3 regions of the Allobosea sp. BE125 genome follow, and region 1 is predicted to be linked to each of the others. Evidence: predicted binding sites of a transcription regulator. Region 1 holds the regulator's gene; each other region holds the start of a gene.
What was found. The regulator PhoB, encoded in region 1, activates phosphate uptake and scavenging genes when phosphate is short. The targets are predictions, from matches to a motif close to TGTCATNNANCTGTCAT.
Positions count from the first base shown of each region.

Region 2: the regulator PhoB is predicted to act here: its motif matches at 3,755-3,771, upstream of phnC (phosphonate ABC transporter ATP-binding protein).
Region 3: the regulator PhoB is predicted to act here: its motif matches at 1,795-1,811, upstream of J2Y55_RS27270 (esterase-like activity of phytase family protein).

Region 1 covers NZ_JAVDTY010000014.1:140,228-149,715, forward strand. The annotation lists gene pstS (phosphate ABC transporter substrate-binding protein PstS) at 1-599, shown strand, start outside; gene pstC (phosphate ABC transporter permease subunit PstC) at 726-1,694, shown strand; gene pstA (phosphate ABC transporter permease PstA) at 1,710-2,600, shown strand; gene pstB (phosphate ABC transporter ATP-binding protein PstB) at 2,648-3,448, shown strand; gene phoU (phosphate signaling complex protein PhoU) at 3,488-4,207, shown strand; gene phoB (phosphate regulon transcriptional regulator PhoB) at 4,229-4,927, shown strand; gene J2Y55_RS26120 (TIGR03862 family flavoprotein) at 5,066-6,343, shown strand; gene J2Y55_RS26125 (hypothetical protein) at 6,510-6,860, opposite strand; gene J2Y55_RS26130 (acyl-homoserine-lactone synthase) at 6,853-7,497, opposite strand; gene J2Y55_RS26135 (helix-turn-helix transcriptional regulator) at 7,597-8,325, opposite strand; gene uvrB (excinuclease ABC subunit UvrB) at 8,554-9,488, shown strand, end outside.
Region 2 covers NZ_JAVDTY010000001.1:492,128-501,615, forward strand. The annotation lists gene phnE (phosphonate ABC transporter, permease protein PhnE) at 1-764, opposite strand, end outside; gene phnE (phosphonate ABC transporter, permease protein PhnE) at 761-1,642, opposite strand; gene phnD (phosphonate ABC transporter substrate-binding protein) at 1,855-2,772, opposite strand; gene phnC (phosphonate ABC transporter ATP-binding protein) at 2,837-3,655, opposite strand; gene J2Y55_RS02320 (nuclear transport factor 2 family protein) at 3,795-4,265, opposite strand; gene J2Y55_RS02325 (TetR/AcrR family transcriptional regulator) at 4,342-4,965, opposite strand; gene J2Y55_RS02330 (efflux RND transporter periplasmic adaptor subunit) at 5,101-6,216, shown strand; gene J2Y55_RS02335 (efflux RND transporter permease subunit) at 6,213-9,290, shown strand; gene pbpC (penicillin-binding protein 1C) at 9,350-9,488, opposite strand, start outside.
Region 3 covers NZ_JAVDTY010000016.1:11,149-20,636, reverse strand. The annotation lists gene deoA (thymidine phosphorylase) at 1-797, shown strand, start outside; gene J2Y55_RS27275 (2-hydroxyacid dehydrogenase) at 794-1,738, shown strand; gene J2Y55_RS27270 (esterase-like activity of phytase family protein) at 1,882-3,240, shown strand; gene nth (endonuclease III) at 3,490-4,191, opposite strand; gene J2Y55_RS27260 (DUF2244 domain-containing protein) at 4,212-4,751, shown strand; gene J2Y55_RS27255 (hypothetical protein) at 4,886-5,332, shown strand; gene J2Y55_RS27250 (alpha/beta fold hydrolase) at 5,420-6,337, opposite strand; gene J2Y55_RS27245 (TetR/AcrR family transcriptional regulator) at 6,492-7,109, opposite strand; gene J2Y55_RS27240 (class I SAM-dependent methyltransferase) at 7,219-7,857, shown strand; gene J2Y55_RS27235 (SDR family oxidoreductase) at 7,854-8,897, shown strand; gene J2Y55_RS27230 (methylated-DNA--[protein]-cysteine S-methyltransferase) at 9,075-9,488, shown strand, end outside.

The DNA of each region.
Region 1 (9,488 bases):
CCCTGCCCGACGCCAGCATCAACCCGGTCTATCGTTCGGACGGCTCGGGCACGACCTTCGTCTGGACCGATTACCTGTCGCGCGTCTCGCCCGACTGGAAGACCAAGATCGGCGCCAACCAGTCGGTCCAGTGGCCGGTCGGCATCGGCGGCAAGGGCAATGAGGGCGTCTCGGCTTCGGTCAAGCAGGTCGCGAACTCGATCGGCTATGTCGAGTACGCCTACGCCAAGCAGAACAAGCTCGCCTTCGCGCTGGTCCAGAACGCCGACGGCAACTACCCGGCCCCCGACGACAAGGCCTTCCAGGCCGCTGCCGCCAACGCCAACTGGAACGAGGCTCCCGGTTTCGGCATCTCGCTGAACAACCAGAAGGGCGCGCAGGCCTGGCCGATCACCTCGGCGACCTTCATCCTCGTCCACGCCAAGCCCGAGAAGCCGGAAGAGGCGCAGGCCGCGCTGAAGTTCTTCGACTGGGCCTATAAGAGCGGCGACCAGCTCGCGACCGGCATCGACTACGTGCCGCTGCCGAGCAACGTCAAGGACATGGTCCGCGCTGCCTGGAAGGGCGTCGTCGACAACTCCGGCAAGCCGATCTTCTGATCGCTCGCCGTCATGGCCGGGCTTGACCCGGCCATCTCATTCAGGAGGCGCAGCCCCGGGCTTCTCGGGTCTGCGCTTCGCTCCGCCCAGGAATGACGGACAACCCACGCTACCGGAGCCCCGCGGATGACCGCCGTGACCCAGATGATGCCCACTGCTGCTGCGCCGCTGCGCAAGACCCCCAAGGGCACGTTCGACATCGTCTTCCGCAATGCCAGCTTCCTGGCTGCGCTGTTCGTGCTGGTGCTGCTCGCCGGCATCATGCTGTCGATGGTCATCGGCGGCTGGCCGGCCTTCCGCGAATTCGGCTTCGGCTTCATCACCTCCAGCGTCTGGGATACCCAGAACGACCAGTACGGCGCCTGGCCGGCCATCGTCGGCACGCTCTCGACCGCGCTGATCGCGCTCGTCATCGGCGTGCCGCTGTCGCTGGGCATCGCGGTCTACCTGACGCAGCTCGCCCCGCCCTGGTTCAAGCAGCCGGTCGCAACCGCCATCGAGCTTCTCGCCGCCGTGCCCTCGATCATCTACGGCATGTGGGGCCTGTTCGTCTTCGTGCCGCTCTTTGCCGCCTATGTTCAGGTGCCGCTCTCCAACATCGTCGAAGGCTTGCCGCTCGTCGGCACGGTGCTGTATTCGCGCTCGCCCTCGGGGCTCGGCATCTTCACCGCCGGCATCATCCTCGCCTTCATGATCATCCCCTTCATCGCCTCGATCACGCGCGACATGCTGGAGCAGATCCCCTCCGTGCTGCGCGAGAGCGCTTATGGAATTGGGGCGACCACCTGGGAGGTCGTGCGCCATGTCCTGGTGCCCCAGGCCGGCGTCTCGATCATCGGCGCGGTCATGCTCGGCCTCGGCCGCGCGCTCGGCGAGACCATGGCGGTGACCTTCGTCGTCGGCAACGCCAACCGGCTCTCGGCCTCGATCCTGGATCCGGGCTCGACCATTGCCTCGCGCATCGCCAATGAGTTCAACGAGGCGCTCGGCCTGCAGCTCAACGCGCTGATCGCGCTCGGCTGCATCCTGTTCTTCGTCACCTTCGTCGTCCTCGTCATCGCGCGCATCCTCGTCTCGCGCGTCAAGACCTACTGATAAGGCAGGCCGATCATGAGCATGACGACCCCCTCCATCGCCTCCCAGACGCCCCATGCCGAATGGGGCCGCGTGCGCCCCGCGCGCCGCACCGCCGACAGGGCGATGAAGCTGATCGCCTCCGGCTTCACCTTCCTCGCCATCTTCGTGCTGTTCTGGATCCTCGGCATGCTGATCGTGAAGGGCGTCGGCGGGCTTTCCCTCACGACCTTCACCCAGGTCACGCCCGGCCCCGGCTCCGATGGCGGCGGCCTTGCCAACGCCATCGTCGGCTCGATCGTGCTGACCTTCCTCGGCATCGCGGTGGCGACGCCGATCGGCGTGCTCGCCGGCACCTATCTCGCCGAATACGGCAAGGGCTCGCAGCTCGCCAATCTGATCCGCTTCATCAACGACATCCTGCTCTCGGCGCCTTCGATCCTGATCGGCCTGTTCGTCTACGTCATCCTGGTCGAGCCGTTCCGCGGCTACTCCGGCTGGGCCGGCGGCGCCGCGCTCGGCATCATCGCGATCCCGGTCATCGTGCGCACCACCGAGGACATGCTGCGGCTGGTTCCGGGGCCGTTGCGCGAGGCTGGTGCTGCGCTCGGCGCCCCGCCCTCGGTCGTCATCACCAGCGTCACCTGGCGGGCGGCGAAATCGGGCATGGTCACCGGTATTCTGCTGGCGCTCGCCCGCATCGCCGGCGAGACCGCACCATTGATCTTCACCGCGCTGAACAACAATTTCTGGTTCTCGCCGACGCTCTCGGGCGGCGTCTCGAACCTGCCGGTGACGATCTACCAGTTCGCCTCCGCCCCTTACGAGAACTGGCAGCAGCTCGCCTGGGCCGGTTCGCTGATCATCACCGTCTCGATCCTGCTGCTCTCGCTGATCGCGCGCCGTATCGTGCGCGGCAGCAAGTGAACGGCTACCCTGAACCCTCGTCGCGTTCGATCTGAAGGAAGAAGTCGATGCTTTCGACGCTGGAACTGAGCCCGCAAACGCTCGATGCCGAAGCCCCGGTCAGGATCGCGGTCAAGAACCTCGATTTCTACTACGGCGAGCACAAGGCGCTGAAGAACGTCAATCTCGATTTCCGTGACCGTCACGTCACGGCGCTGATCGGCCCCTCGGGCTGCGGCAAGTCGACCCTGCTGCGCATCTTCAACCGCATCTATTCGCTCTATCCCGAGCAGCGCGCCACCGGCGAGGTCATGCTCGACGGCCGCAACGTCATCTCCAACGATGTCGACGTGAACGAGCTGCGCTCGCGCATCGGCATGGTCTTCCAGAAGCCGACGCCCTTCCCGATGTCGATCTACGACAATGTCGCCTTCGGCATCCGGCTCTATGAGAAGCCGCCGAAGTCGGAGCTCGACGACCGCGTCGAGGGCGCGCTGCGCCGCTCCGCCCTCTGGGACGAGGTCAAGGACAAGCTCAAGATGTCCGGCATGGGCCTCTCGGGCGGCCAGCAGCAGCGCCTGTGCATTGCGCGCACCATCGCGCAGAAGCCGGAGGTGATCCTGTTCGACGAGCCGACCTCGGCGCTCGATCCGATCTCGACCGGCAAGATCGAGGACCTGCTGGAGCAGCTCAAGACCGATTTCACCATCGTCATCGTCACCCACAACATGCAGCAGGCGGCGCGTATCTCGCAGTACACCGCCTTCATGTATCTCGGCGAGGTGATCGAGTTCGCGCCGACCAACACCATCTTCATGAACCCGCACAAGAAGCAGACGCAGGACTATGTCACCGGCCGCTTCGGCTGACTGTCGAACCCTGTTTTCGCTCCCAGAGGATCCGCCGCGATGACCGAACATATCGTCCGCTCCTACGACGCCGAACTCGAGGGGCTGCGCCGCAGCCTCGCCGAGATGGGCGGCATGTCCGAGCGCATGCTCGGCGATTCCACCGTGGCGCTGGTGCGCCGCGACACCACGCTCGCCCAGAAGGTGATCAGCGCCGACCAGCGCCTCGACAACCTCCAGCGCGATGTCGAGGAGCGCGCGGTCCTGACCATCGCCCGGCGCCAGCCGCTGGCGAACGACCTGCGTGAATTGATCTCGGCGATCCGCATCGCCGCCGACATCGAGCGCGTCGGCGATCTCGCCAAGAACATCGCCAAGCGCGCGGTCGCGATCTCCGGCCAGTTCCAGCCGCCGCACCGCGCCGTGGTCGGGCTCGAGCATATGAGCCGGCTCGTCCAGGCCCAGCTCAAGGACGTGCTCGATGCCTATGCCGCGAGCAACGAGCAGAAGGCCATGGAGGTCTGGCGCCGCGACGACGAGATCGACGCGCTCTACACCTCGCTCTTCCGCGAATTGCTGACCTATATGATGGAAGATCCGCGCAACATCACCTTCTGCACGCATCTCCTGTTCTGCGCCAAGAACGTCGAGCGCATCGGCGATCACACCACCAATATCGCCGAGACGATCCACTATCTCGTCACCGGCGAGTCGCTCGACCTCAACCGCCCGAAGCTCGACACCACCGACATCAATGTCGAGGCCACGGCCGGTCAATAACGTTCGTCATCGGAAACGCACATGCCCGCACGCATCCTGATCGTCGAGGACGAGGAGCCGCTCACCCTGCTCCTGCGCTACAATCTCGAAGCCGAGGGTTTCGAGGTCGACAGCGTCGCGCGCGGCGACGATGCCGAACTGCATCTGCGCGACCACACGCCCGACCTCGTCCTGCTCGACTGGATGCTGCCGGGCCTGTCGGGCATCGAGCTCTGCCGCCGCCTGCGCACGCGCAGGGACACGGAGCGCGTGCCGATCATCATGCTGACCGCGCGCGGCGAGGAGACCGAGCGCGTGCGCGGCCTCGCCACCGGCGCCGATGACTACGTGGTCAAGCCGTTCTCGCTGCCTGAACTGATCGCGCGCATCCAGGCGCTGCTGCGCCGGGCGAAGCCTGGCCATGTCGCGGGGCTGCTTGCGGCCGGCGATCTCGAGCTCGACCGCACGACGCGCCGCGTCCGCCGCTCCGGCGCGGAACTGCATCTCGGCCCGACCGAATTCCGCCTGCTCGAATTCCTGATGCAGGCGCCTGGCCGGGTCTATTCCCGCGCACAGCTTCTCGATGCCGTCTGGGGTCGCGACGTCTATATCGACGAGCGCACGGTCGACGTTCATGTCGGGCGCCTGCGCAAGGCGATCACGCCCGGCGACGCAAAGGACCCGCTGCGCACGGTGCGCGGCGCGGGCTACGCTTTCGACGAGACCTTCGCGCGGGGGTGATGCTACGTCATTCTCGGGTTTGACCCGAGAATCTCCATTCGCATAAAGCACCATTCGGTTCGGCATGAGATGCTCGGGTCAAGCCCGAGCATGACGATCGCGCTTGACCCGCGCCCCTGCCGGCTCCAAGCCCTCCCGATGCAAAATAAATCCATCGCGATCATCGGCGCAGGCCCCTCCGGCCTGATCGCCGCCGAGCGGCTGTCCGCCGCCGGCCACGCCGTTACGGTCTATGACCGCATGCCCTCGCCGGCGCGCAAATTCCTGCTTGCCGGCCGCGGCGGGCTGAACCTGACCCATTCCGAGCCGCTCGATCAGTTCCTGACGCGCTATCGCGGCGCGCAGGCCTGGCTCGAACCGGCGATCCGCGCCTTCCCGCCGCAGGCTTTGCGCGATTGGGCCGACGCTCTCGGCGCCGACAGCTTCATCGGCACGAGTGGGCGCGTCTTCCCCAGGGTGATGAAGGCCTCGCCCCTGCTGCGCGCCTGGCTGCGCCGGCTGGAGGGGCAGGGCGTGACATTCGCTCCGGGCAGGCTCTGGACCGGCTGGAGCGCCGATGGCGCGCTCGCCTTCCAGACCCGCGATGGCGGCGTCGAAACGATCCGGCCCGGCGCGACCTTGCTGGCGCTCGGCGGCGCGAGCTGGCCGCGCCTTGGCTCGGATGGCGGCTGGGTGCCTCGGCTCGCAGAGCGTGGCGTCAGCGTCGCGCCGCTGCTGCCGGCCAATGGCGGTTTCACCGTCGCCTGGTCGGCGATGATGCGCGAGCGCTTCAGCGGAGCGCCGTTGAAGCGCATCGTCATCCGTTTCGGTGAGCGTCAGGCCACTGGCGAAGGGATGATCGATGCCGACGGCATCGAGGGCGGGGCGGTCTATGCGCTGTCGGGCCTGCTGCGCGAGGCGATCCTGCGCGAGGGCAGGGCGGCGGTCACGCTCGACCTGCGGCCCGACATGGAGACGGCGCGTCTCATCGAGCGTCTGGCGAAGCGCCGCAAGGGCGAGACGCTGAGCAACCATCTGCGCAAGGCGGCGGGCCTGTCGCCGGCTGCGATCGCGCTCCTGCGCGAGGCGAGCCCGGGCCTGCCTGAGGACGCAGCAGCCTTGGCGGCGCTGATCAAGGCTGCTCCCCTCACATTCACCGGCCTCGCCCCGATCGCGCGCGCGATTTCGAGCGCCGGCGGCATCGAAGCCGGCGCGGTCACCCCCGATTTCATGCTGACGGCGCTGCACGGCGTCTTCGTCGCCGGCGAGATGCTGGACTGGGAGGCCCCGACCGGCGGCTACCTGCTGCAGGCCTGCTTCGCCACCGGCGTCGCGGCGGCGGCCGGGCTGGAGGCTTGGCTGAAACAGAGACAAGTCGGGCGCGGGGAACCCTTCTCCTGTAAGGAGAAGGGCAGGGATGAGGTGTCGGCCCCTTGACTAGCAAAGCGCCGAGCTAACCACGCGCGGCGGTGAGGCTGTGCTCCACGCGGATAACGGCCGACACCTCACCCTACCCTCTCCTTACAGGAGAGGGTTCTCTGTCGAGGTTCCGCCCCCCACCAACACAGGAGAGGAGCTCTCCGCAGGCCCCCGAAGCCGGACCTCACGCGTCGTGAGGTGAGGCCATCCCGCGCTCGCGGTCCCGGGTCAGCTCATAGATGGCGCCGAGATCGTGGCTCACCAGCATGACGGCGTCCTGGCTCAACGGCTTGGCCTGGACCGCTCCACTGGTCAGCAGGAAGAGCTGCACCAGCGCCGAGCGCCCGGCATCGTCCAGGCTCATGACCTGCGTCAGCAGCCAGAGATCGTCGGGGAGGTCGAAATGGGACGCGACTTCCAGCAGCGGGGCGTAGCGTGGGTGCCGATTCATCAGCGTCGCTAGGGTCGCTAGCGCGTTTCCGAGGTCTTGCCGTTCCTGGGAGGACAAGGGCGAATAGGCGTGCTCGTCATACATGGTTGGTTCGCCTTTCCTTGATGATGCGCGGCCCATGCCGCCGGTCGACCAGTGTCGGGGCCGCAATCCGCTTGAATGCGAGCGTGTTGCGCCAGGCCTCTTCGGTCACGCTGATCATCGTGCCGATGCAGGACATGCCGTCGATCATCGTCGGCAGACCAAGCGGCTTGACCTCCCAGCCGAGCTCCAGGAAGCGCGGCATCCACCAGGTTTCCATCACGACAGTGATCGCGCTGAAATTCTGCTCCAGGCAGTATTCGAGCATGCCGGCGAGGACGGTGTGCAGCACGGCGGATTCGCGGCCGCGATACTCGGGAACCACGAAGATCCGGGTCCATTCGACGATGTCGGGGCCGCGCTGCAGGCCGCGGATATTGGCGAGGTAGGGAAAGACCTCGCTCATCAGATGCGGGCAGAGCGTCGGCACGAGGCGGGAGCCCCCGATGACCTTGCCGTCCTTCAGCGCCAGCAGATAGACCGCGTCGTCGGTGTCGAACTGGTCGACCTCGCGTCCGTCGGGGCGCTCCAGCTCCATCCAGCGGCGCTCCTCGACATAGATGCGGTGCCGGATGCGGAAATGTTCCTCGATCTGCTCGGCATAGAGCCGGCGATTGGAGGCGTCGATGATGTGAATCATGTGCTCTTCCCCAGCGGCGTGAGGAAGAATTCTCTGCCTATCCGCGCCGGGCGGAATCCCGGTTTTCCGGGAGTGCCGATGCTTTCGCGGGTCTATAGACTAAAGTTGGATCTCGCCGCGCAGATGCGCCTCGACCACCGTGCGCGTGCGGCCCCGGGCGCCGAGCTTGCGGGCGGCGTTCTGGTAATGCGCCTCGACAGTTCCGGCGCGGATATTGAGCACCTCCGCGACGCCCTCGGTCGATTTGCCGACAGCCATCCAGGTCAGGACCTCGCGCTCCCGCACGGTGAGGCAATGGCCCTGGGTGCCGTGCATGGCGGCCTCGGCCTTGGCATGGGCATAGAGCGACATCAGGTGGATGGCGGAGCGGGACGGCCGCGACAGGTCGGGCTTGTCGCCGGCCATGGTGACGACGGCCTTGAAGCCGTCCTCATTGTGGATCGGCACGCAGAAGCCGTGGATCATCTTGAAGTCGCTGGCGCGCCGCATGATCTCCTGCTGGCGCGCGCTGGCGACCTCCTGGCGATAGACCTCGTCCCAGACGAAAGGGTTTATCGTAGTCTTGCAATGCGCCGCGATCGGGTCGTCATCGGCATAGTTCTGCCGGACATAGAGCTCGAACCAGCCATCGGGCCAGCCATTCAGCAGCACGAGCGGGGCGATCCTGTCGCCGGTCTCCGGCAGGCCGGTGATCAGGAAGGCGTGGAAGCCGAAGCTGGCGAGCTTGTCGCGCAGCGAGGTGATGATCGTCTGGGGATCGTTGAGGCGCGTCAGCACATCGATGAAATCGAGCGCGTCTCGTCCGGCGTCGAAGTGCTGTCCCGACATGAACGGTCCCCAATGGCCGTATTATAGCCGCATTCTTGCAGCGCGTCTCGGGGAGTCAATGCCTCCAGCAAGACCGGGCCTTTCGGGGGAGTTCGGCTCTGCGCGCAAGGCACGGCAAGGTGCGCCGCACAGCAGAGCCGTCTCCTCCTGCCATCTCCTGTCAGCTATGCGGCCCGCCATGCGCCTTGCCCTCTCGCGCTTGGGCGGCTTCCGCCCCATATTGCTGCCATGTCCAAAACCTCCGCCCCTGACGCCAAGACGACCGACGCCAAGACGACCGACGCCAAGACGGCCGACGCCAAGACGACCAACGCCAAGACCAAGCCCGCGAAAAAGCCGGCCAGCGCGCGCACGCCCAATTCCAAGGCCTCGCGCCAGGAATTGAAGCCACTGGAAGGCTATCTTGCCGATCTGCTCAACCCCGCGATCAACCGCGGCAATGCGGTCCCGGGCGGCGCCGCCGGCTTCAGCGACCAACCGCAGGCCGGTTACGAGCCCGCGGCCCGGCCCGGCGATGGCGCCCCCAAGCGCAAGATCGGCAAGAAGGCCGATTCCGCCTTTGACGGCGTCGAGGGCGAGACCGCTGCGAGCCTGACGGCGCAGTCGCTGCAGATGCTGCTGGAGACCGGCAGCCCCTTCATCGATCCCGGCAAGGCCTGGACGCCGCATCGTCCGCCCCGCCCGGACAAATCCGAAGGCGGTATCCGCTTCCGCATGAATTCGGAGTACGAGCCCGCCGGCGACCAGCCGACCGCGATCGCCGATCTCGTCGACGGCATCTCGCGCCAGGAGCGCGACCAGGTCCTGCTGGGCGTCACCGGCTCCGGCAAGACCTTCACCATGGCGCAGGTCATCGAGAAGACGCAGCGTCCCGCCCTGGTCCTGGCGCCGAACAAGACGCTGGCCGCGCAGCTCTATGGCGAGTTCAAGAGCTTCTTCCCCGACAACGCGGTCGAGTATTTCGTCTCCTATTACGACTACTACCAGCCCGAGGCCTATGTGCCGCGCTCGGACACCTTCATCGAGAAGGAAAGCTCGATCAACGAGCAGATCGACCGGATGCGCCACTCCGCCACGCGCTCGCTGCTGGAGCGGGACGACGTCATCATCGTAGCCTCGGTCTCCTGCATCTACGGCATCGGCTCGGTCGAGACCTATACGGC
Region 2 (9,488 bases), on a different contig from region 1:
AACGAGACCTGCTGCCATTCCAGGGTGCGGATGGTCTCGGCCAGATAAAGCCCGATGCCGCCGGCGCCGACAATGCCGATGATGGTCGAGGAGCGGGTGTTGGATTCGATGTAGTAGAGCACCTGGCTCGCGATCACCGGCAACACCTGCGGGATCAGCCCGAAGCGAATCTCGTGGAGCTTGCTGCCGCCCAGCGAGGTCACGCCCTCGACCGGCTTGCGGTCGGCCGATTCGATCGCCTCGGAGTAGAGCTTGCCGAAAGCGCCGAGATCGCTGGTCATGATCGCGAGCATGCCGGCGAAAGGTCCAAGGCCCACGACATTGACCCAGATCAAGGCCCAGATCAGCGCATCAACGCCGCGCACCGTGTCGAGCGAGCGCCGCGCCAGGAAATGTACGACGCGGTTGGCGACGACGTTCTTGGCTGCGATGAAGCCGAGCGGGAAGGCCAGGATCGCCGCCAGGATGGTGCCGAGGAAGGCAATCGCGATGGTTTCGAACAAAGCCTTGACGAAGAGCAGCGCCCGCCCGAACGAGCCCGGATCGGGCGGCAGCATCAAGGCGACGAAGGTGCCGAGATTGCCGAGCCCATTCAGGATCTTCCAGAGCGAGACCTCAAGCGTCGTCAATCCGTAGAGGAACAGGCCAAGCAGCCCGGTGACGATCGCGATCGTGACGATCCCGGTCTTGAGCGAACCGTCGATCGCGGCCTTGTGGCGGGCGACGAGCGAGGCGCGGTCGTCGGCGGAGAGAGCGAGCGTCATCGGCCGTGCTCCAGGCTGAGAAGGGCGTGGCGCAGCCGCTCGGTGCCGTAGTCGATCAGCATCACGGTGACGATGATCAGCAGCAGGATGGCGCTGATGTCGGTGAAGTAGAATTTGCGGATGGCTTCGATCAGGTCCTGGCCGATGCCGCCGGCGCCGACGAAGCCCATGATCGAGGCGCCACGGACATTGATCTCGAAGCGCAGCAGCGAATAGCTGGCGAAATTGGAGAGGACTTGCGGCACCACGGCAAAGCGGATGATCTGCCACCAGCCGGCACCTGTCGCGGTCATGCCATCGACCGGCTTCATGTCGATGTTCTCGACCACTTCGGAGAACAGCTTGCCCATGGCGCCCATGGTGTGGATCGCGATGGCGAGCATGCCGGGCAGCGGTCCCAGGCCGAAGGCGATGACGAAGATCAGCGCGAAGACGATCTCGGGGACGGTGCGGGAGAATTCGAGGAAACGGCGGGTGGCGAAGCGCAGCCAGCTCGATCTGCCGAGATTGGCGGCGGCGACGAAGCAGAGCAGGAAGCCGCCGAGCGCGCCCAGGATCGTGCCGGTATAGGCGATCAGGATGGTCTGCCAGAGCAGCTTGAGCCAGCCCTTGATGCCCCAGAACCATTCGGCCATGTCGGCACTGAGCGTCGCGAAGCGCAAGGTCGGCATGGTCTCGAGGATGTATTTCGGGAAGCGCCAGGCGTTCTCGACGAACTTGCCGGGGTCGACCTCGGAGCCGAGCGCCGCGAGCCAGACGCAGACGAGGAAGATCGCCGCGCCGATCAGAGTCTGCCGACGCTTCGCCGACATGGCGCGGCGATAGCTCTCGGCATGGCCGCTGATCACAGGGTCGTTGCGTTCGATCGCGAGGGTCATGAAGGGTCGTTCCCTTGCCGCGTCAGGCGCGGGGAACCCCTCTCCTGTAAGGAGAGGGGCAGGGGTGAGGTGTCGGCCGTCGGAGTAGTGGAGCGCCGACATGGCAGCGGGCTGCGGTGAGGTTATGGCCAAGGCGTCAAACGGCCGACCCCTCACCCTGCCCTCTCCCTCCGGGAGAGGGTTCCCCGGGCCTCTTACGGCTAAGCCAAAGCTTACGAGGACTTCTTCTTGCGGAGCGCGTCGACGAACTTGTTCAGTTCGATGATCGGGTCGTAGGCCTTGTTGTCGACGGCGACGAGCGGGCCCTGCTTGCCTTCATAGATCTTGTCGAAGGCGACCTTGTCCTTGGTGGCGAGGTTCAACACCGCGTCGCGGATCGAGGCCTTGAGCGGCTCCGGCAGCTCCGAGAGATAGGCCATCGGCGAGTTCACGATCTGCGCGGATTTGTAGATGATCCGGAAATCCTCGGCCTTGACCATGTTCTTGCGGGCCATGCGCAGGAGGTTCGATTCCTGCTCGTCGTTCCACCAGTTGGCGGCGACGTCGACGGTGCCCTGGCCGAGCGCGATCACGGCGTTCTCATGGCTGCCGGTGTAGACGACCTTGGAGAAATAGGTCTCGGGCTCGATTTTCATGCCGTCGAGGGCAAAGCGCGGGACGTTATTGCCCGAGGTCGAGTTCGGGTCGACCAGGCCGAGATTCTTGCCCTTGAGATCCTCGATCTTCTGATAGGGCGAATCCTTCTTCACGTAGAAGACCGAGTAGTAGCCCTTGGTGCCGTCGAGATTGGTCTCGATCGCGAAGGCGTCGATCTTGGCGCCGGTCATCAGCGCGCGGGCGAAGGAGGAGGGGCCGTACATGCCGATATGGATGTTGCCGGCGCGCTGGCCCTCGATCAGGGCGGCATAGTCGCTGGCGATGCGCAGCGTGACCTTGGTGCCGAGCTCCTTGGCGAGATAGTTGACGAAGGGGGTGTAGCGTTCGACGACACCGGACGCGTTCTCGGCCGGGATGATGGCGAAGATGATCTCGGGATATTTCGCCTTCCAGTCCTGGGCGAAGGCGGGGGCGGCGAGCGAGGCGGCGAAGGCCGCGGTCGCGAGGGTGAGCGTATGACGACGGGTCAGCATGGTGAGCTCCTGTTGCGGGTTCATTGAGTTTTCTGGGCGGGCGTTCCCGACCGGGCTGGCCCGGTCAGGCGACGTTCTGCTTGGCGCGCTGGGCCTCGGAAGCCGCGATGGCATCGAGCGCATCGAGCGCCTCGGCGCCGGCATCCTTGGCCTCGATGCCGTAGAGCTCGGCCGCGATCTCGGTGGTCAGAGCATGGGGCGGGCCGTCGAAGACGACCTTGCCGGCAGCCATGCCGATCAGGCGGTCACAATATTTCGAGGCGATGTCGAGATGGTGCAGATTGCAGACGACGGTGATGCCGTCCTCGCGATTGATGCGGAACAGCGCATCCATCACGACCTGGGTGTTGCGCGGGTCGAGCGAGGCGATCGGCTCGTCGGCGAGGATGACCTTGGGTTCCTGGACGAGGGCACGCGCGATGGCGACGCGCTGCTGCTGTCCGCCCGACAGCGTTTCGGCGCGCTGGGCAAGCAGATGGCCCATGTCGAGCCGCTCGAGCGCGGCGATGGCGCGGATCTTGTCATCCTGCGAGAAGCTCTTGACCAGGGTCAGGGCCGCCGAGCGATGGTTCAGCCGGCCGAGCAGGACATTGGTCAGCACGTCGAGGCGGCCGACGAGGTTGAACTGCTGGAAGATCATCGCCGTGTCGCGGCGCCAGGCCCGCAGGGCGGCACCCTTGAGCGCGGTCACGTCGCGCTCCTCGCAGAAGATGCTGCCGCTGGTCGCGTCGGCGAGGCGGTTGAGCATGCGCAGCAGCGTCGACTTGCCGGCGCCGGAGCGGCCGATGACGCCGACCATCTCGCCCTTGGGGATGGACAGCGTGACGTTGTCGACGGCGTTCTTGTCGCCGAAGCGTTTGGTCAGGCCTTCGATCCGAAGCATGCCGAATTCCGTTCGTCGGCCAAGCGCAACATCGCCCGGAGCGGCCGAGGGCCGTCCAGGGTCGCGCTTTCGAACGGGATGATCAGCTAGCCAGCGCAGATGACAGGGCAGTGACAGGGAGAGGAGCTGTCCCCGCTTGCTACAATCCCAAGCCCGTCAGCCCTGGATGATCCGTCGGCCTGACCCGTCCTTCCCAGAGGAATTTGCGGTCGTTCTGCTGGATCGGCACGTCGTTGATGCTGGCTTCACGCCGGCGCATCAGACCGTTCTCGTCAAACTCCCATTGCTCGTTGCCATGCGAACGGAACCAGTTTCCGGCGTCGTCATGGTGCTCGTAGGCAAAGCGCACGGCGATGCGGTCGTTGTGGAAAGCCCAGACCTCCTTGATCAGGCGGTACTCGATCTCCGTGGCCCATTTGCGTTGGAGGAACGCGACGATCGCCTCGCGGCCCGAGAAGAACTCGGCCCGGTTTCGCCAGCGGCTGTCCTGGGTATAGGCGAGGGAGACGCGCTGCGGATCGAGCGAGTTCCAGGCGTCCTCGGCCATGCGGGCCTTCTGGGCGGCGGTCTCGACCGTGAAAGGTGGCAAGGGCGGGCGTTGCTGCGACATCTCGGCTCCTCCGGTGAAGGGCCGATCAGAGGTGGAAACCGCAGCCCGCGCAATCTCCTTGAAAAGCAGGTTCCACTCAGGCCGGCGCAACACCGCGCAGGAGCATCTCGACGCAGGAGCGGACATAGGCCTTGCGCTCGCCGGCGGGGATGGCGGGCATGCCGAGCAATCCGCGAAGCTGATGAAAGCCGCGCAACATGCCGATGAACTGCTCGGCCATGCGCCTGGCCTGCGCATTGGAGATGGGTTGCGCCAGCCCGTCACGCAGTTGTGATTGCTGCATCAGCAGGGTCGCGAGGTCGCTGATCATGCGCTCGACGCCGGCCTCATAGGCGGTCCGTCCGAGGTCTGGAAAGCGCGCGGCCGCGCTCAGCACCAAACGGTGCAGATCGAGCGCCGCGGGATGCAGCATCGTCGCGAGGGTATCCTCGCCGAGACGGATCAGGATGCTCGCCAGATCGGCGCCGGCCTTGCGCGGCTTGCGCAGCGGAATCGTCAGCTTTTCAGTGAGTTCGGCGCAGATTGCGCGGAACAGCGCCTGCTTGTCGGTGAAGTGGCTGTAGATCGTCTGCTTGGAGACGCCGGCGCGATGGGCGATCTGGTCGAGGCTGGAGCGCTCGAAGCCTTCGGCCAGGAACATCTCGGCTGCGGCCTTGGTGATGGCGCTGTGCTTGTCGGGCCGCGACAGCTCGGCAGGCATGCGCACAGAGTCCTGCGCATCCGTCGGCGTGGCCCGCAGAGAGTTGGCCTCAGACATGCTTCCGCCCATATAGGCCCTTATCAGACTGGACCGTCCAGTCTAGGTTAGTGCCGCGATCCCGGAGCGTCCAGTGTCATGAAGCGGTTTATCCTACTCATCCTGATCGCCGGTCTGGCGGGTGGCGGCTACTATGGCTACCAGCGCTATCAGGCCAGCCTGCAGCCGACGCAGGCCCGTGCGGCTGCTCCGCCGCCGGCTGGCGTGCCGGTCGAGATCGGCAAGATCGAGGTTACGACCGTCTATGAGGAGGTCGAGGCTCTTGGCACGCTCGCCGCCGACGAATCGGTGGTGATCGCGCCCGAGATCGCGGGCCGCGTCATCGCGCTCGGCTTCAAGGAGGGTGAGCGCGTCCAGAAGGGCCAGGAGCTGGTCAAGCTCGACACGGCCATCCTCGACGCCGAACTCAAGCAGTTGCAGGCGGATCTGAGCCTGGCGCGCGACACCTTCCAGCGCAACCAGTCACTGGTGCAGCGCGGCGCCGGCACGCAGGTCGCCCTCGAACAGGCGACCGCCCAGCTTGCCTCCAACGAGGCCCGCGTCCAGCTCTCCCAGGCCAAGTTGGCGCAGTCGACCCTGACCGCTCCGTTCCATGGCGTCGTCGGCCTGCGTTCGGTCAGCGTCGGTGACTATGTCTCGGTCGGCAAGCAATTGATCACGCTGACCAATATCGACCCGATCAAGGTCGATTTCCGCGTGCCCGAGATATTCCTCGCCCGGGTCAAGGTGGGGCAGACCATTCAGGTGAAGCTCGACGCCGTGCCAGGACGGGACTTTGCCGGCAAGATTTTCGCGATCGATCCGGTCGTCGACGTCAATGGCCGCGCCATCCGGCTGCGCGCCACCATCCCCAATGCCGATCTCCTGCTGAAGCCGGGCCTGTTTGCCCGCATCGTCATCGTCATCGACCAGCGTGAGAACGCCCTGATCATCCCCGAGACGGCGGTGGTGCCCGACGGCGTCGGCAAGATCGTCTACATCGTCGAGAACGGCAAGGCCAAGCGCGTCGCGGTCGAGCTCGGCAAGAGGCTGCCGGGCAAGGTCGAGATCGTGAAGGGGCTGACCTCTCAGATGCAGCTCGTCAGCGCCGGCCAGATGCGCCTGCGTGACGGCGCAACGGTGGCGATCAAGAACGCCCAGCCGGCCTTGCAGACCAGCGCGGCCGAAACCGTCCCGGCGAGCACCCTGCGATGAGCCTGTTTGAGCTCTTCGTCCGCCGCCCCGTCCTCTCGACGGTCCTGAGCCTGCTCGTCATCCTGATCGGCGTCGTCTCCTATACGCGCCTGACGGTTCGCGAATATCCCAATATCGACGAGCCGATCGTTTCGGTGCGCACGACCTATACCGGCGCCTCGGCCGAGATCATCGAGACGCAGGTCACGCAGATCCTGGAGAACTCGATCGCCGGCATCGAGGGCATCGAGATCATCTCCTCGACCAGTCGGCAGGAGAGCAGCAACATCTCGGTGCGTTTCCGCCCGGATGTCGACCCCGATGTCGCCGCCTCCGACGTGCGCGACCGGGTCAGCCGCGTGCGCGGCCGCATGCCCACCGAGATCGACGAGCCGATCATCGCCAAGGTCGAGGCCGACGCCCAGCCGATCATGTATCTCTCGCTGATCAGCTCGCGTCATAACCCGCTTGAACTGACCGATTTCGCCGACCGCTTCATCACCGACCGCGTCCAGAACATCACCGGCGTCGCCGAGGTCCGCATCCAGGGCGAGCGCCGCTACGCCATGCGGATCTGGCTCGATCGCGCCCGGATGGCGGCCTACGCCATCACCGTGCAGGAAATCGAGGCGGCGCTGCGGGCGCAGAATGTCGAGATCCCGTCCGGCCGCATCGAGAGCAACAATCGCGAATTCACGGTGCTCTCGCAGACCAGCCTGACGACGCCCGAGCAGTTCGAGCAGATCGTCGTCAAGGATGCCAACGGCTTCCCGGTCAAGCTGCGCGATGTCGCCAAGGTCGAGCTCGGCGCGCTGGCTGAGCGCAACGCCGCCTGGTTCTCCGGCAAGCCTTCGGTCACGATCGGCATCGTCAAGCAGGCGACGGCGAACCCGCTCGACGTCTCGGCCGGCATCCGCGCCGCTCTGCCCGAGATCATCGACGACCTGCCTGATGGCATGGGGATCGAGACCTCCTACGACACCTCGATCTTCATCGATCGTTCGATCGAGGCCGTCTACCGGACGGTCGGCGAGGCGGTTCTCCTCGTCGTGCTGATCATCTTCCTGTTCCTGCGCTCGGCGCGCGCGACGCTGATCCCGCTGGTCACGATTCCGGTTTCGCTGATCGGCTCCTTTGCGCTGATGTATGCCTTCGGCTTCACCGTGAACACGCTGACGCTGCTCTCGATGGTGCTCGCCATCGGCCTCGTCGTCGACGACGCCATCGTCGTGCTGGAGAATGTCCACCGTCATATCGAGGACGGTATGGAGGCCAACAAGGCGGCGGTGCGCGGCATCAACGAAATCGCCTTCGCCGTCATCGCGATGACGCTGACGCTGGTCGCGGTCTATGCGCCGATGGCGTTCTCGACTGGGCGCACCGGCAAGCTCTTCGTCGAATTCGCCTTGACGCTGGCCGGCGCCGTGCTGGTTTCGGGTTTCGTCGCGCTGACGCTGACGCCGATGATGTGCGCCAAGCTGCTCAAGCATGAAAGCTCGCATGGGCGGCTCTACAATCTGCTCGAAGCCGGGTTCGAGGCGATGTCACGCGGCTATCGCCGCTCGCTGCGGGCGGCGCTCGCGATACGCCCGGTCATCGTCCTGCTGGCGCTCTGCGTCGCCGGCGGCAGCTATTACTTCTTCACGCATCTGCGCTCGGAGCTCGCGCCGGTCGAGGATCGCGGCTCGATCACCGCGATTGGCGTGGCGCCCGAAGGCGCGACGCTGGCCTTCACCGCCGATTATGCGCGCCGTGTCGAGGAGTTCTTCTCCAAGCTGCCGGAGGTGCAGAACTATCTCGTCATCGTCGGCTTTCCCGATGTGACGCGCGCCATCGCCTTTGCCCGGCTGAAGCCCTGGGAGGAGCGCACGCGCAAGCAGCAGGACATCGTCACCGAGATCAACAAGGGGCTCTCGCAGATCCCCGGCATCCGGCTCTTCGCAACGAACCCGCCCTCGCTCGGCCAGGGCGGCGCCAACAGCAAGCCGGTCGAGTTCGTGCTGCGCTCGTCGGAGCCTTACGAGCAGATCAAGGGCTATGTCGACCAGGTCCTGGCGGAGGTTGCGGGCTCGCCGGTGCTGACCAACATCGAATCCAACCTGATCCTCGACAAGCCGCAGCTCAGGGTCTCGATCGACCGTCAGCGCGCCGCCGATCTCGGGGTCGGCGTCGATGTGATCGGGCGCACTATGGAGACGCTGCTGGGCGGCCGGCAGGTGACGCGCTTCAACATGAATGGCGAGCAATACGACGTCGTCGTCCAGGTCGCCGGCCAGGACCGCAACACGCCCCAGGCGATGCAATCGATCTATCTGATGGGCCGCAACGGCGTGACGGTGCAGTTGTCGAGCTTGGTCTCGATCGAGGAGAACGTCGCTCCCAAGGAGCTGATCCGCTTCAACCAGCTCCGCTCCGCCACGATCACGGCGGTGCCGGGGCCGGGCTATTCATTGGGCGATGCGCTTGCCGTGCTGGAACAGGCCTCGGCCAAGGTGCTGCCCAAGACGGTGCAGATCGACTATTCCGGCCAGAGCCGCGAGTTCAAGCAGTCGGGTTCGTCGATCGCGATCGTCTTCCTGCTGGCGCTGGGCTTCATCTATCTGGTGCTGGCGGCGCAGTTCGAGAGCTTCATTGATCCGGTCGTGATCATGGTCTCGGTGCCGCTCTCGCTGACGGGCGCGCTCGCCGCCTTGTACTTCACCGGCGGCACCATGAACGTCTACAGCCAGATCGGGCTGATCACGCTGGTCGGCCTCATCACCAAGCACGGCATTCTGATCCTCGAATTCACCAACCAGTTGCGTGAAGAGGGCAAGGAGATGGCCGATGCTTTGGTCGAGGCGGCGGAGCTGCGCCTGCGGCCGATCCTGATGACGACGGGCGCGATGGTGCTCGGCGCGCTGCCGCTTGCCTTGGCGCATGGCGCTGGCGCGGAAAGCCGCTCGCAGATCGGCTGGGTCATCGTCGGCGGCATGAGTTTCGGCACGCTCTTGACGCTCTATGTGGTGCCGGTCGCCTATACCTATCTGGCGGGGGCGAAGCGCTCGGTGCACGGTCATGCGGTGCACGAGCCGCATCCGGCGCCGGCGGAGTAGTCGGCGCTTCCCCGTCATTGCGAGCGCTGCGCTCGCAATGACGGGGAAGCGGTGAGCGCCTATTGCAGCCGCACCGACACGCTCTCGCTCGCGCCGGTGCCGTCGATCACCGAGATCCGGACGAATCCCCTTCCAGGTGGCTGCCAGGCAGCTTCACGGCGGCGGGTCGGCTCCAGGACAGGCGCGCCGTCGACGAGC
Region 3 (9,488 bases), on a different contig from region 1:
TCCCGCTTCTGACCTCCTCGATCCTGTCGAAGAAGCTCGCGGCCGGGCTGCATGGCCTGGCCATGGACGTGAAGTTCGGCTCGGGCGCCTTCCTGACCGATTACGGCCAGGCGCGTGCGCTCGCCAACGCGCTGGTCGGCGTCGCCAATGGCGCGGGCCTGCCGACGACGGCCTTGATGACCGACATGGACGAGCCCCTGGCGAGCGCAGCCGGCAACGCGCTCGAAGTCGCCTATGCCCTCGATCATCTGACGGGCAGGCGACGCGAGCCGCGCTTCCATGAAGCGACGGTGGCGCTGGCGGCCGAGATGTTGCTGCTGGGCCGGCTCGCGAGTGATCTCGCCGAGGCCCGCGCCAAGATCGAGACCGCTTTCGCCTCGGGCGCGGCGGCAGAGCGCTTCGCGCAGATGGTCGCGGCGCTGGGCGGGCCGACGGACCTGCTGGAACGGCCAGAGACATATCTCGCGCCGGCGCCGGTCGTGAAGCCCGTCTTTCCCGTTGCACCGGGCACGGTCCAGGCCATCGACACGCGCGGCGTCGGCTTCGCCATCGTCGCGCTCGGGGGCGGGCGCAGCCGCGCCGAAGACCGGATCGACCACAGCGTCGGCATCGTCGATCTCGCCGGCATCGGCGACATCGCGGGGCCGGACCGTCCTCTCGGCATCGTTCATGCACGTAGCGAAGCCGGCTTCGCTGCCGCCGAGACCCGCTTGCGGCAGGCCTATCGCATCGGCGAGGGTAAGGCCGGCCACGGCCCGCTCGTCACGGAACGCATCACGGAGAGTTCGCACGCATGAGTCTGCTTTTGGCGATGACCGGTTGGCATGTCGAGGATTGGCGCGCCCGCTTCCAGGCGCTGCTGCCCGACATCCCCGTGGTGATCCTCGGCGAGCCCTTCGATCGGCGCGCAGTGCATTACGTCGCGAGCTGGAAACACCCTGAGGGGAGTCTTGCCGGACTGCCGAACCTCGCCGCGATCTTCTCGCTCGGCGCCGGCGTCGATTTCCTCTTCGCCGACCAGCGCCTGCCCGAGGCGCCGATCGCGCGTGTCGTCGACCCCGACCTGACGACGCGGATGAGCGAATACATCGTGCTGCACTGCCTGATGATCCTGCGCCAGCAGCGCCGCTATGACCGCCAGCAGCCCGCCAAGAGCTGGGACGACGACCGCCACCAGCCGGCGGCGCGCTCGGTGCGCGTCGGCATCATGGGGCTCGGCGAGCTCGGACTCGATGCGGCGCGCAAGCTCCAGGTCATGGGTTTCGATGTGGCAGGCTGGAGCCGCAGTCCCAAGAGCGTCGAGGGCCTCACCACCTTCGCCGGCGAGGACGGCATGGCCGCATTCCTGGCGCGCACCGACATCCTCGTCAGCCTGCTGCCGCTGACGCCGGAGACGAAGGGCACGATCAACGCCGGCCTGCTCGCCGGCCTCGCAAGGGATGGCCGGCTCGGCGGGCCGTTCCTGATCAATGCCGGGCGCGGCGGCTTGCAGGTCGAGGCCGATATCATCGCGGCTCTGGAGGCCGGCACACTCAAGGGCGCGACGCTCGATGTGTTCGAGACCGAGCCGCTGCCGGCAGACTCCCCGCTCTGGAGCCATCCGGCGGTGACGGTGACGCCGCACAACGCCGCGATGTCCGAGCCCGAGGCGGTGGCAAACCTGATCTCGGCGCAGATCCGGCGCCTGGAAGCCGGCCAGCCGCTGGAGCATGTCGTCGATCCGAAGCGGGGATATTGATCCCTCGTCATTCCGGGGCGCTGCGGAGCAGCGAACCCGGAATGACAAAGGTGGGCCGTCATCGCTCCGTCATCCCATCGTCGCGGCGCTGAAACGCGGTCCCGCCAAGTCCTCCGGGTCATTCCCCCAGCCCGGAGCGTTCCATGCGCCTGTCCCTCGTCGCAGTCTTGCTGCTGTCATCGACCATCCTCGCCGGCGCCCAGGATGCGCAGAAGGAATTCCCCGCCAGGCTCGCCGGCCATGCCCTGCTGCCGGCCAACACGATCATCGCGGCCCCGGCCGATGCGCCGGCCGACCTCAAGGTCTCCGGCAAGTTCGTTACGGCGGGCAAGCGCGTCGAGGCTGTCGGCACGGTGATGGGCACTTCGGGCGGGCGCCCGACCGGCCTGTCGACGCCGTTTGCCGGCCAGCCGGTGCAGGGCTTCTCCGGCATCCGCTCGCTGGGCAATGGCGAGTTCCTGGTGCTGACCGATAATGGCTTCGGCGCCAAGGCGAACTCGCCGGACGCGATGCTGTTCTTCCACCGCCTCAAGGCCGATTTCGCCAGCGGCAAGATCGAGCGGACCGCGACCACCTTCCTGCACGACCCCGACAAGAAGATCCCTTTCCGCATCGTCCATGAGGGCACGGAGAAGCGCTATCTGACCGGCGCGGATTTCGATCCGGAATCGATCCAGCCGATCGGCGGCAAATTCTGGATCGGTGAGGAGTTCGGCCCCTATCTCATCCGCGTCGACGCCGACGGCAAGGTCGAGGCCGTGTTCGAGACGCTCGTCGACGGCAAGCCCGCTCGCTCGCCCGACCACTACGCCGTGACCACGCCCAACGCGCCCAACCTGCCGGTCGAGTTCAATGTCCGCCGCTCCAAGGGCTTTGAGGGCATGGCGCAGTCGCCCGACGGCCGCTTCCTCTATCCGCTGCTGGAAGGCCCGCTCTGGAACGCCGAGACCAAGGGCAATGAGGAGGTCGACGGCAAGGAGGTGCTGCGCATCCTCGAATTCGACGTGGCTGCCGAGAAATGGACCGGCCGCTCCTGGCTCTTCCCGCTGGAAGCCAAGGGCAACGCCATCGGCGACTTCAACATGATCGACGCCACGACGGCGCTCATCATCGAAAGAGATAACGGCGAAGGCACCGCCGACAAGGCCTGCGCCGCTGGCCAGAAGGGCCCCGACTGCTTCCACGACCTGGCCAAGTTCAAGCGCATCGTGAAGATCGAAATGACCGACGCCAATGTCGGCAAGCCGGTGCGCAAGGTCGGCTTCATCGACCTCTTGAAGATTGCCGACCCGGACAAGAAGGCCAGGCAAGGCGCCATAGACGGCGTGCTGCCCTTCCCCTTCTTCACCATCGAGAACGTCGATGTGGTCGACCGCGCCAACGGCATCATCGTCGTCGGCAACGACAACAACCTGCCCTTCTCCTCCTCGCGCGATCCGAAGAGGGCCGACGACAACGAACTCGTGCTGCTCTCGGTGAAGGAACTGCTCGACGCGAAGTGAAGCAAGGAACCTCGACGCAGAACCCGCTCCAATCCAAGTCGGACGTTTCCGACTTGGATCACGATGGATGCCAATCTCGGGCAAGCCCGAGATTGGTGGGAGAGGGCAGGGTGAGGGGTCGGCCGTTTGACGCTTTGGCCGTGACCTCACCGCTGCCTCGCTGTGAGGTTTTCACGTAGCTGGTCCAGGGGCCTACACCTCACCCCTGCCCCTCTCCTTACAGGAGAGGGGTTCCCCGCGCCTGGTAGTTCACGCCACGCGCTTATCCGCGGAATCGCAGAGATCGACGAGCAGGCAGCGGCCGCATTCGGGCCTGAGCGCCTTGCAGGTGTAGCGGCCATGCAGGATCAGCCAGTGATGCGCATGCCGGCCAAACTCCCGCGGCACGGCCTTCTCCAGCCCCAACTCGACCTGCAGCACGTTCTTGCCCGGAGCGATGCGCAAGCGATTGGCGACGCGGAAGACATGGGTATCGACGGCGTGGGTGATCTCGCCGAAGGCCATGTTGAGCACGACATTGGCCGTCTTGCGGCCGACGCCAGGCAGCGTCTCCAGCGCCTCGCGATTGGCCGGCACCTGGCTGCCGAACTCGGCGATCAGCTTTTCGCTCAGCGCGATCACGTTTTTCGCCTTGGTGCGGAAGAGGCCGATCGTCTTGACCAGCTCGCGCACTTGGCTCTCGCCCAGCGCCAGCATCTTTTCCGGCGTATCGGCAAGCTCGAAGAGCTTACGCGTCGCCTTGTTGACGCCGGCATCGGTCGCCTGCGCCGAGAGCACCACGGCGACCAGAAGAGTGAAGGCGTTGATGTGTTCGAGCTCGCCCTTGGGCTCAGGCTCGGCGGCGCGGAAACGCTCGAAGATCTCGCGGATCCCGGCGGCGCTGCGGGCGCGCGGCTTCGTGATCCCGGCAGCGGCGGGTGCGCGGCGTTTGGGCCTGTTCTCTTGCATCATCGGGGCGTTATAGTTGGACCATGAACCCCGGCAAGCCCGATTCAGCCGCGACCGGCGACGCCTCGGCCATGGCGGCCGAGCGCCCCGTCTTCGACGCGACGATCACGCCGCATCGCTCGCTGGGGCAGAACGGCTTCCGCACCGTGATGACGCTGGTCTGCCTCTCCAGCGTGGTCTCCTCGATCCCCTTCGTCGTGCTCGGCGCCTGGCCGGTGGCGGGCTTCTTCGGCCTCGACGTCGCGGCCTTGTTCATCGCCTTCCATGTCAATTTCCGCCATGCGCGCGCCTTCGAGCGGGTGATCGTGACGCCGCTCGAAGTGCTGCTGCGCAAGGTCTCGCATCATGGCCGCGAGGCGGTGTGGCGCTTCAATCCGGCCTGGACCAAGCTCGAGCGCCAGCAGGACGAGGATTATGGTTTGCTGCGGCTGAGCCTGGTCTCGCGCGGGCAGAGCGTCGCGGTTGCCGCCGCACTCTCGCCGCATGAGCGCGAAGGCTTTGCCGACGCACTCGGCGCGGCGCTGGCGAGCGCAAGGCGCGGCCCGGATTTCGGAGCGGCCTGACAGGCCCGCGCCAGGCCTGTCAAATGTCAGCTCTTCGGGTGTGAACCTTGGCCGCCCTCGTCATTCCGCTGATTTCGGCGGCGATCATCGTCGGATTGATCGCAACTTTGCTCATCAGGAAGCCGGGAGCGCGGATGCCGAACGCCGACGAGGATGCGCCAGGGGGCGGCGAGGAGCGGGTGCGCGCCTACGGGCTCGTGCTGCGCGACCAGCTCGACCGGACGCCGTTCGGGCCGGAACTGCCGCGCATGGTCTGGCGCAAGCTCATGGCATGCCCGCCCGGCGAAGGGCTGGTACGCGAGTTCCACCGCGATTTCTGCGGGCAGGGCCTGATCCGCACCCAAGACGGCGTCAAGCTCTGCGATATCTTCGACGGCGGCCATCATACCGGCGATGCGATCTCGTCCTGGCCAAGCGAGGAGGCGTTCGTCGGCTTCTTCGCCGCGCAGTCGGACCATAGCTGCAGCGGCTGGGACGAGAGCTCGGCCGTCTTCGCGACGCAGGATGAATGGTATCGCAACAACCAGCGCCTGACGCGGGAGGGGTTGCGGGTTTTCGTCGCCGAGCTAAAGCCGCGCTGAGCGGCTCGCCCGACTTTTTGCGAAAGCAATGCTCTCGACTCCTGGAATCGATGCGGCTCTGAACCAGCTCCGTCAGGGCTTGCTCCGTCAGGGCTTGGCGTCGAGGAACGTCCGGACCAATTTGGTGGTCGCAGCCGGGTTCTCCTCCATGATCCAGTGTCCGGAATCGGGGACGATTGCGCCTTGAACATCGCTGGCAGCGAATTTCATCACCTCGGCCATGGTCAGCCCGAAGGATTTTTCGCCGCCCAGCGCCAATACGGGCATGGTCAGCTTGCCCGCTGCCAGGAAAGCCTTGTTGTCGATCGCATCCTGATCGAAGGCGGCGAACTGCGCGAAACCGGCATGCATCGCGCCCGGCCTGGCGTAAAGCGCGGCGTAGTGCCGGCGCGAGGCTTCGGTGAAGCGGCTCGGCGTGGCGGAGAACTCGTTCCAGAACCGGTCGAGATAGATGCGCTCGCGACCAGCGACGAGCCGCTCCATATCGGGCCCACCGAAGCGGAAATGCCAGAGCAGCGGGTTCTTGAGGATCTCTTCCCAGGGACCGACACCCGGCAAGGGTGCGTCGATCAAGACGAACTTCGTCACGCGGTCGCGGTGCAGGGCCGCGAAGGCGTAGCCGACCATATTGCCGATGTCGTGGGTGACCAGATCCGTCTTCCCGATCTTGAGCGCGTCGAGGACACCGGCAACGTCGCCGCCCTGTGTCTTCTTGTCGAAACCGCCCTTGGGCTTGGATGAGAGGCCCATGCCACGCAGGTCGGGAACGATGACGGTGTGGTCGCGGACGAGATCGGCCGCCAAGGGCGCCCACATATCGCCGGTCTCGCCATAGCCGTGCAACAGGACCACCGCCGGGCCCTTGCCGCCGATGCGGACATGAATCGTCGTGCCGTTGCTCGCGATCTCCTGGGTGCGGAAAGCCGGGGGGAAGGGAGCGACCTGCGCCGTTGCGGGCATTGCCAGCAAAACGATGCCCGCCATCGCGGCCAGAATGCGAAACATGTCGGTTCCTTCCAATGGCTGCGCCCCGAACGAACGCTCAAAACAGCTCACTGGGATAATGGCCCTGCCGCATCGTCAGGTATAGACGCCGAATAAGCGAAACCGGCTTTCGGAATGGGCGCAGAGCGGTAGCCGAAGCGGGTCCGACACGACCTCAGCCGTCACCTGCTTCGGGATCACCAGCGACGAGCTGCTGGAAGATCGGCGCCAGAATCTTCACCAGATCCGCCGGGTCGGCCTCGGCCAGGGCCGAGAGCCCGACCATCTGCCGCATGACCTGAAATCCGGCGACCAGGGAAAGCACCAGAGCGGCGCGCTGGGGCGCCAGCGCGCCGCGAAGGGCCGCCGCCAGCACTTTCTGATGGCCATTCTCGATCTGCTCGCGGCCGATTTCCGCCGCGCGCTGGCTCGAGGCCGAATGCAGCATGATCAGGAAACCCTCAAGCGGGGTGTCGCCCGATTTGGTGATGTCGACCAGGATCGCGGCGATGGTCTCGCCGAGCTTGGGAGATTTCAGGTTCTCCGCGGTCAGGATGGTCGGCGCCGCCATGGTCGCGGCGATGACCTCGGCGAAGAGCTGCTCCTTCGAGCCGAAATAGCGATTGACCAGCATCGCGGTCACGCCGGCTCCAGCCGCAATCTCCCTGACGCCCGCACCGTCATACCCGGCACGCGCAAAGGCTTGCCGTGCCGAGGCGAGGATCGCCTCGCGGGTCGCGGCGGCATTGCGGCGGCGCGCGGGGGTGGCCGCTTTCAGCTCGTTTCGAGTCATTTATCTACGCCTGTAGACTTTTGTTTCAAAGATAAGTATACACATGCAGACATCGTGACAATGCGGCCGAGCAAACCCACGCGCCGCAATTCCAGCCAGGGATCGAGCCGTGACGGCCGCATGCGCATATTCCGACTACCTTCAGTTCTTCCGATCATGGGCGTCCGACCCGTTGCGCGTTGCCTCGGTCGCGCCGTCGAGCCCCTCGCTCTCGCGCCTGATGACGGGCGAGATCAACCCAGGCGAAGGCCCCGTTCTTGAACTGGGGCCCGGCACCGGCGCGTTCACGCGAGCCTTGCTCCAGCGCGGCGTGCCCGAGAGCGACCTCACTCTCGTCGAGTATGGATCCGATTTCGCGCGCATCCTGCAGCATCGCTTCCCGCGAGCCAGGGTCTTGTGGATGGATGCCTCGCAGCTCGCGCAATACACGCTGTTCCCGCATGCCAATGTCGCTGCCGTCGTCAGCGGCTTGCCTTTGCTTTCAATGTCACCCCGCAAGGTGATGGCGATCCTCTCTGGAGCGTTCAGCTATCTTCGCCCCACCGGCTCCTTCTACCAGTTCACCTACGGCCCGCGCTGCCCGGTGCCACGCCCCATCCTGGATCGGCTGGGTCTCAAGGCCAGACGCGTCGGCGGAACCGTGCGCAACTTTCCGCCCGCCGCCGTATACAGCTTCAAACGACGCCAGCCGCTCGCAACGCTGCGCCGCTCACCGGGCGTCGCCATGCCTGATCAGGAGCTGCCATGACCGGGACGGTGCTCGTGACCGGCGGAACCGGCTTCGTCGCCGGCTGGTGCATCGCCGAACTCCTGCGCGGCGGTCATGCCGTGCGCACCACCTTGCGCAACGCCAACAAGGAAACCGCGCTGCGGATGGCAATCACCCCGGCTGGCGTCTGCGACCATGCATTGAGCGTCTTCATTGCCGACCTGACCAGGGATGAGGGCTGGGATGCCGCCATGGCAGGCTGCGACTACGTGCTCCATGTCGCTTCTCCTCTCGGCGGAGGCGATCCGACGAATCCAGACGCACTGATCACACCGGCCCGCGAGGGCACATTGCGGGTGCTGCGCGCCGCGACGAAGGCTGGCGTCAAACGCGTCGTGATGACGTCGGCGGCCGCTACGGCGAGGCCGCCGCTGAACGCGAACCGCACCAGCGACGAGACCATCTGGGCCGATCCGGCTGATCCGCAATTCGACGCCTATCGCCGCTCCAAGATATTGGCCGAGCGCGCCGCCTGGGATTTCATGGCGCAGACAGCCGGCCCGACCGAACTGACCACGATCCTGCCGGGTGCGGTGTTCGGTCCCGTTCTGGCGCGGGAGAATGCGGGCTCCGTCCAGATCATCCAGGGCCTGCTCGCGGGCCGCCCGTCGGCGCTTCCCAAGCTCGGCTTCTGGATCGTCGATGTCCGCGATCTGGCCGATCTCCATATCCGCGCCATGACCGCGCCCGAGGCCCGGGGCCAGCGCTTCATCGCGGCCAGCGACTTCATGTGGATGGAGGACATGGCCAAGACATTGCGCGCGGAGTTGGGCGACCGAGCCATCAAGGTGCCACACCGGGTGCTGCCGAATGTCGTCGTCAGATTGCTGCTGCCGTTCATGGCGCAATTGAGAAGCCTCGCTCCCCTGCTCGGACGCCGCTTCCCGCTGACCGCCGAGAAGGCGCGGCGGATGCTGGGCTTTTCTCCGCGTCCTGCGGCAGTGACCGTCATCGATTGCGCCATGAGCCTGCTCGATAACATGAGCTTGCTCGACGAGCGGCCGGTCTCGGCAGCCTGAAGAGTGCGGCCCGCTCCATCTTGCCAGCTTTCGGGTGGAGTCCGTCCCCTTGCATCCCTAGTTTCGCATCATGACATTCGATGCGAGGTTGATCCCATGACCGCTCATATCCAGAAGCTCGGTGCGATGACCCCGACACGCTTCACCAACGCCGTGCTGGCGCGCGCCACCGAGGCGATGCCGGCCGAGGCCGATTTTCCCTCGACTGCGCCAGGTTCCGATTACGACACGGTGCGCCGGATCCTGGCCTTCATCACCGAGAAATGGCGCGAGCAGCCGACGATCGAGGCGATCGCCGAGGCCGCCGGCGCGACGCCGACCGATGTCCACCATCTCTTCCGGCGCTGGTGCGGGCTCACCCCCAAGGCCTTTCTGCAGGCGATCACGCTCGACCATGCCAAGGGCCTGCTCGGCGCCTCCGCCAGCATCCTCGACACGGCCTACGAGGTCGGACTGTCCGGGCCGGGGCGGCTGCATGATCTCTTCGTCACCCATGAGGCGATGTCGCCGGGCGAATGGAAGGCCGGCGGCGGCGGCCTGCGATTGTCCTATGGCTTCCACGCCTCGCCGTTCGGCGAAGCGCTGATCGTC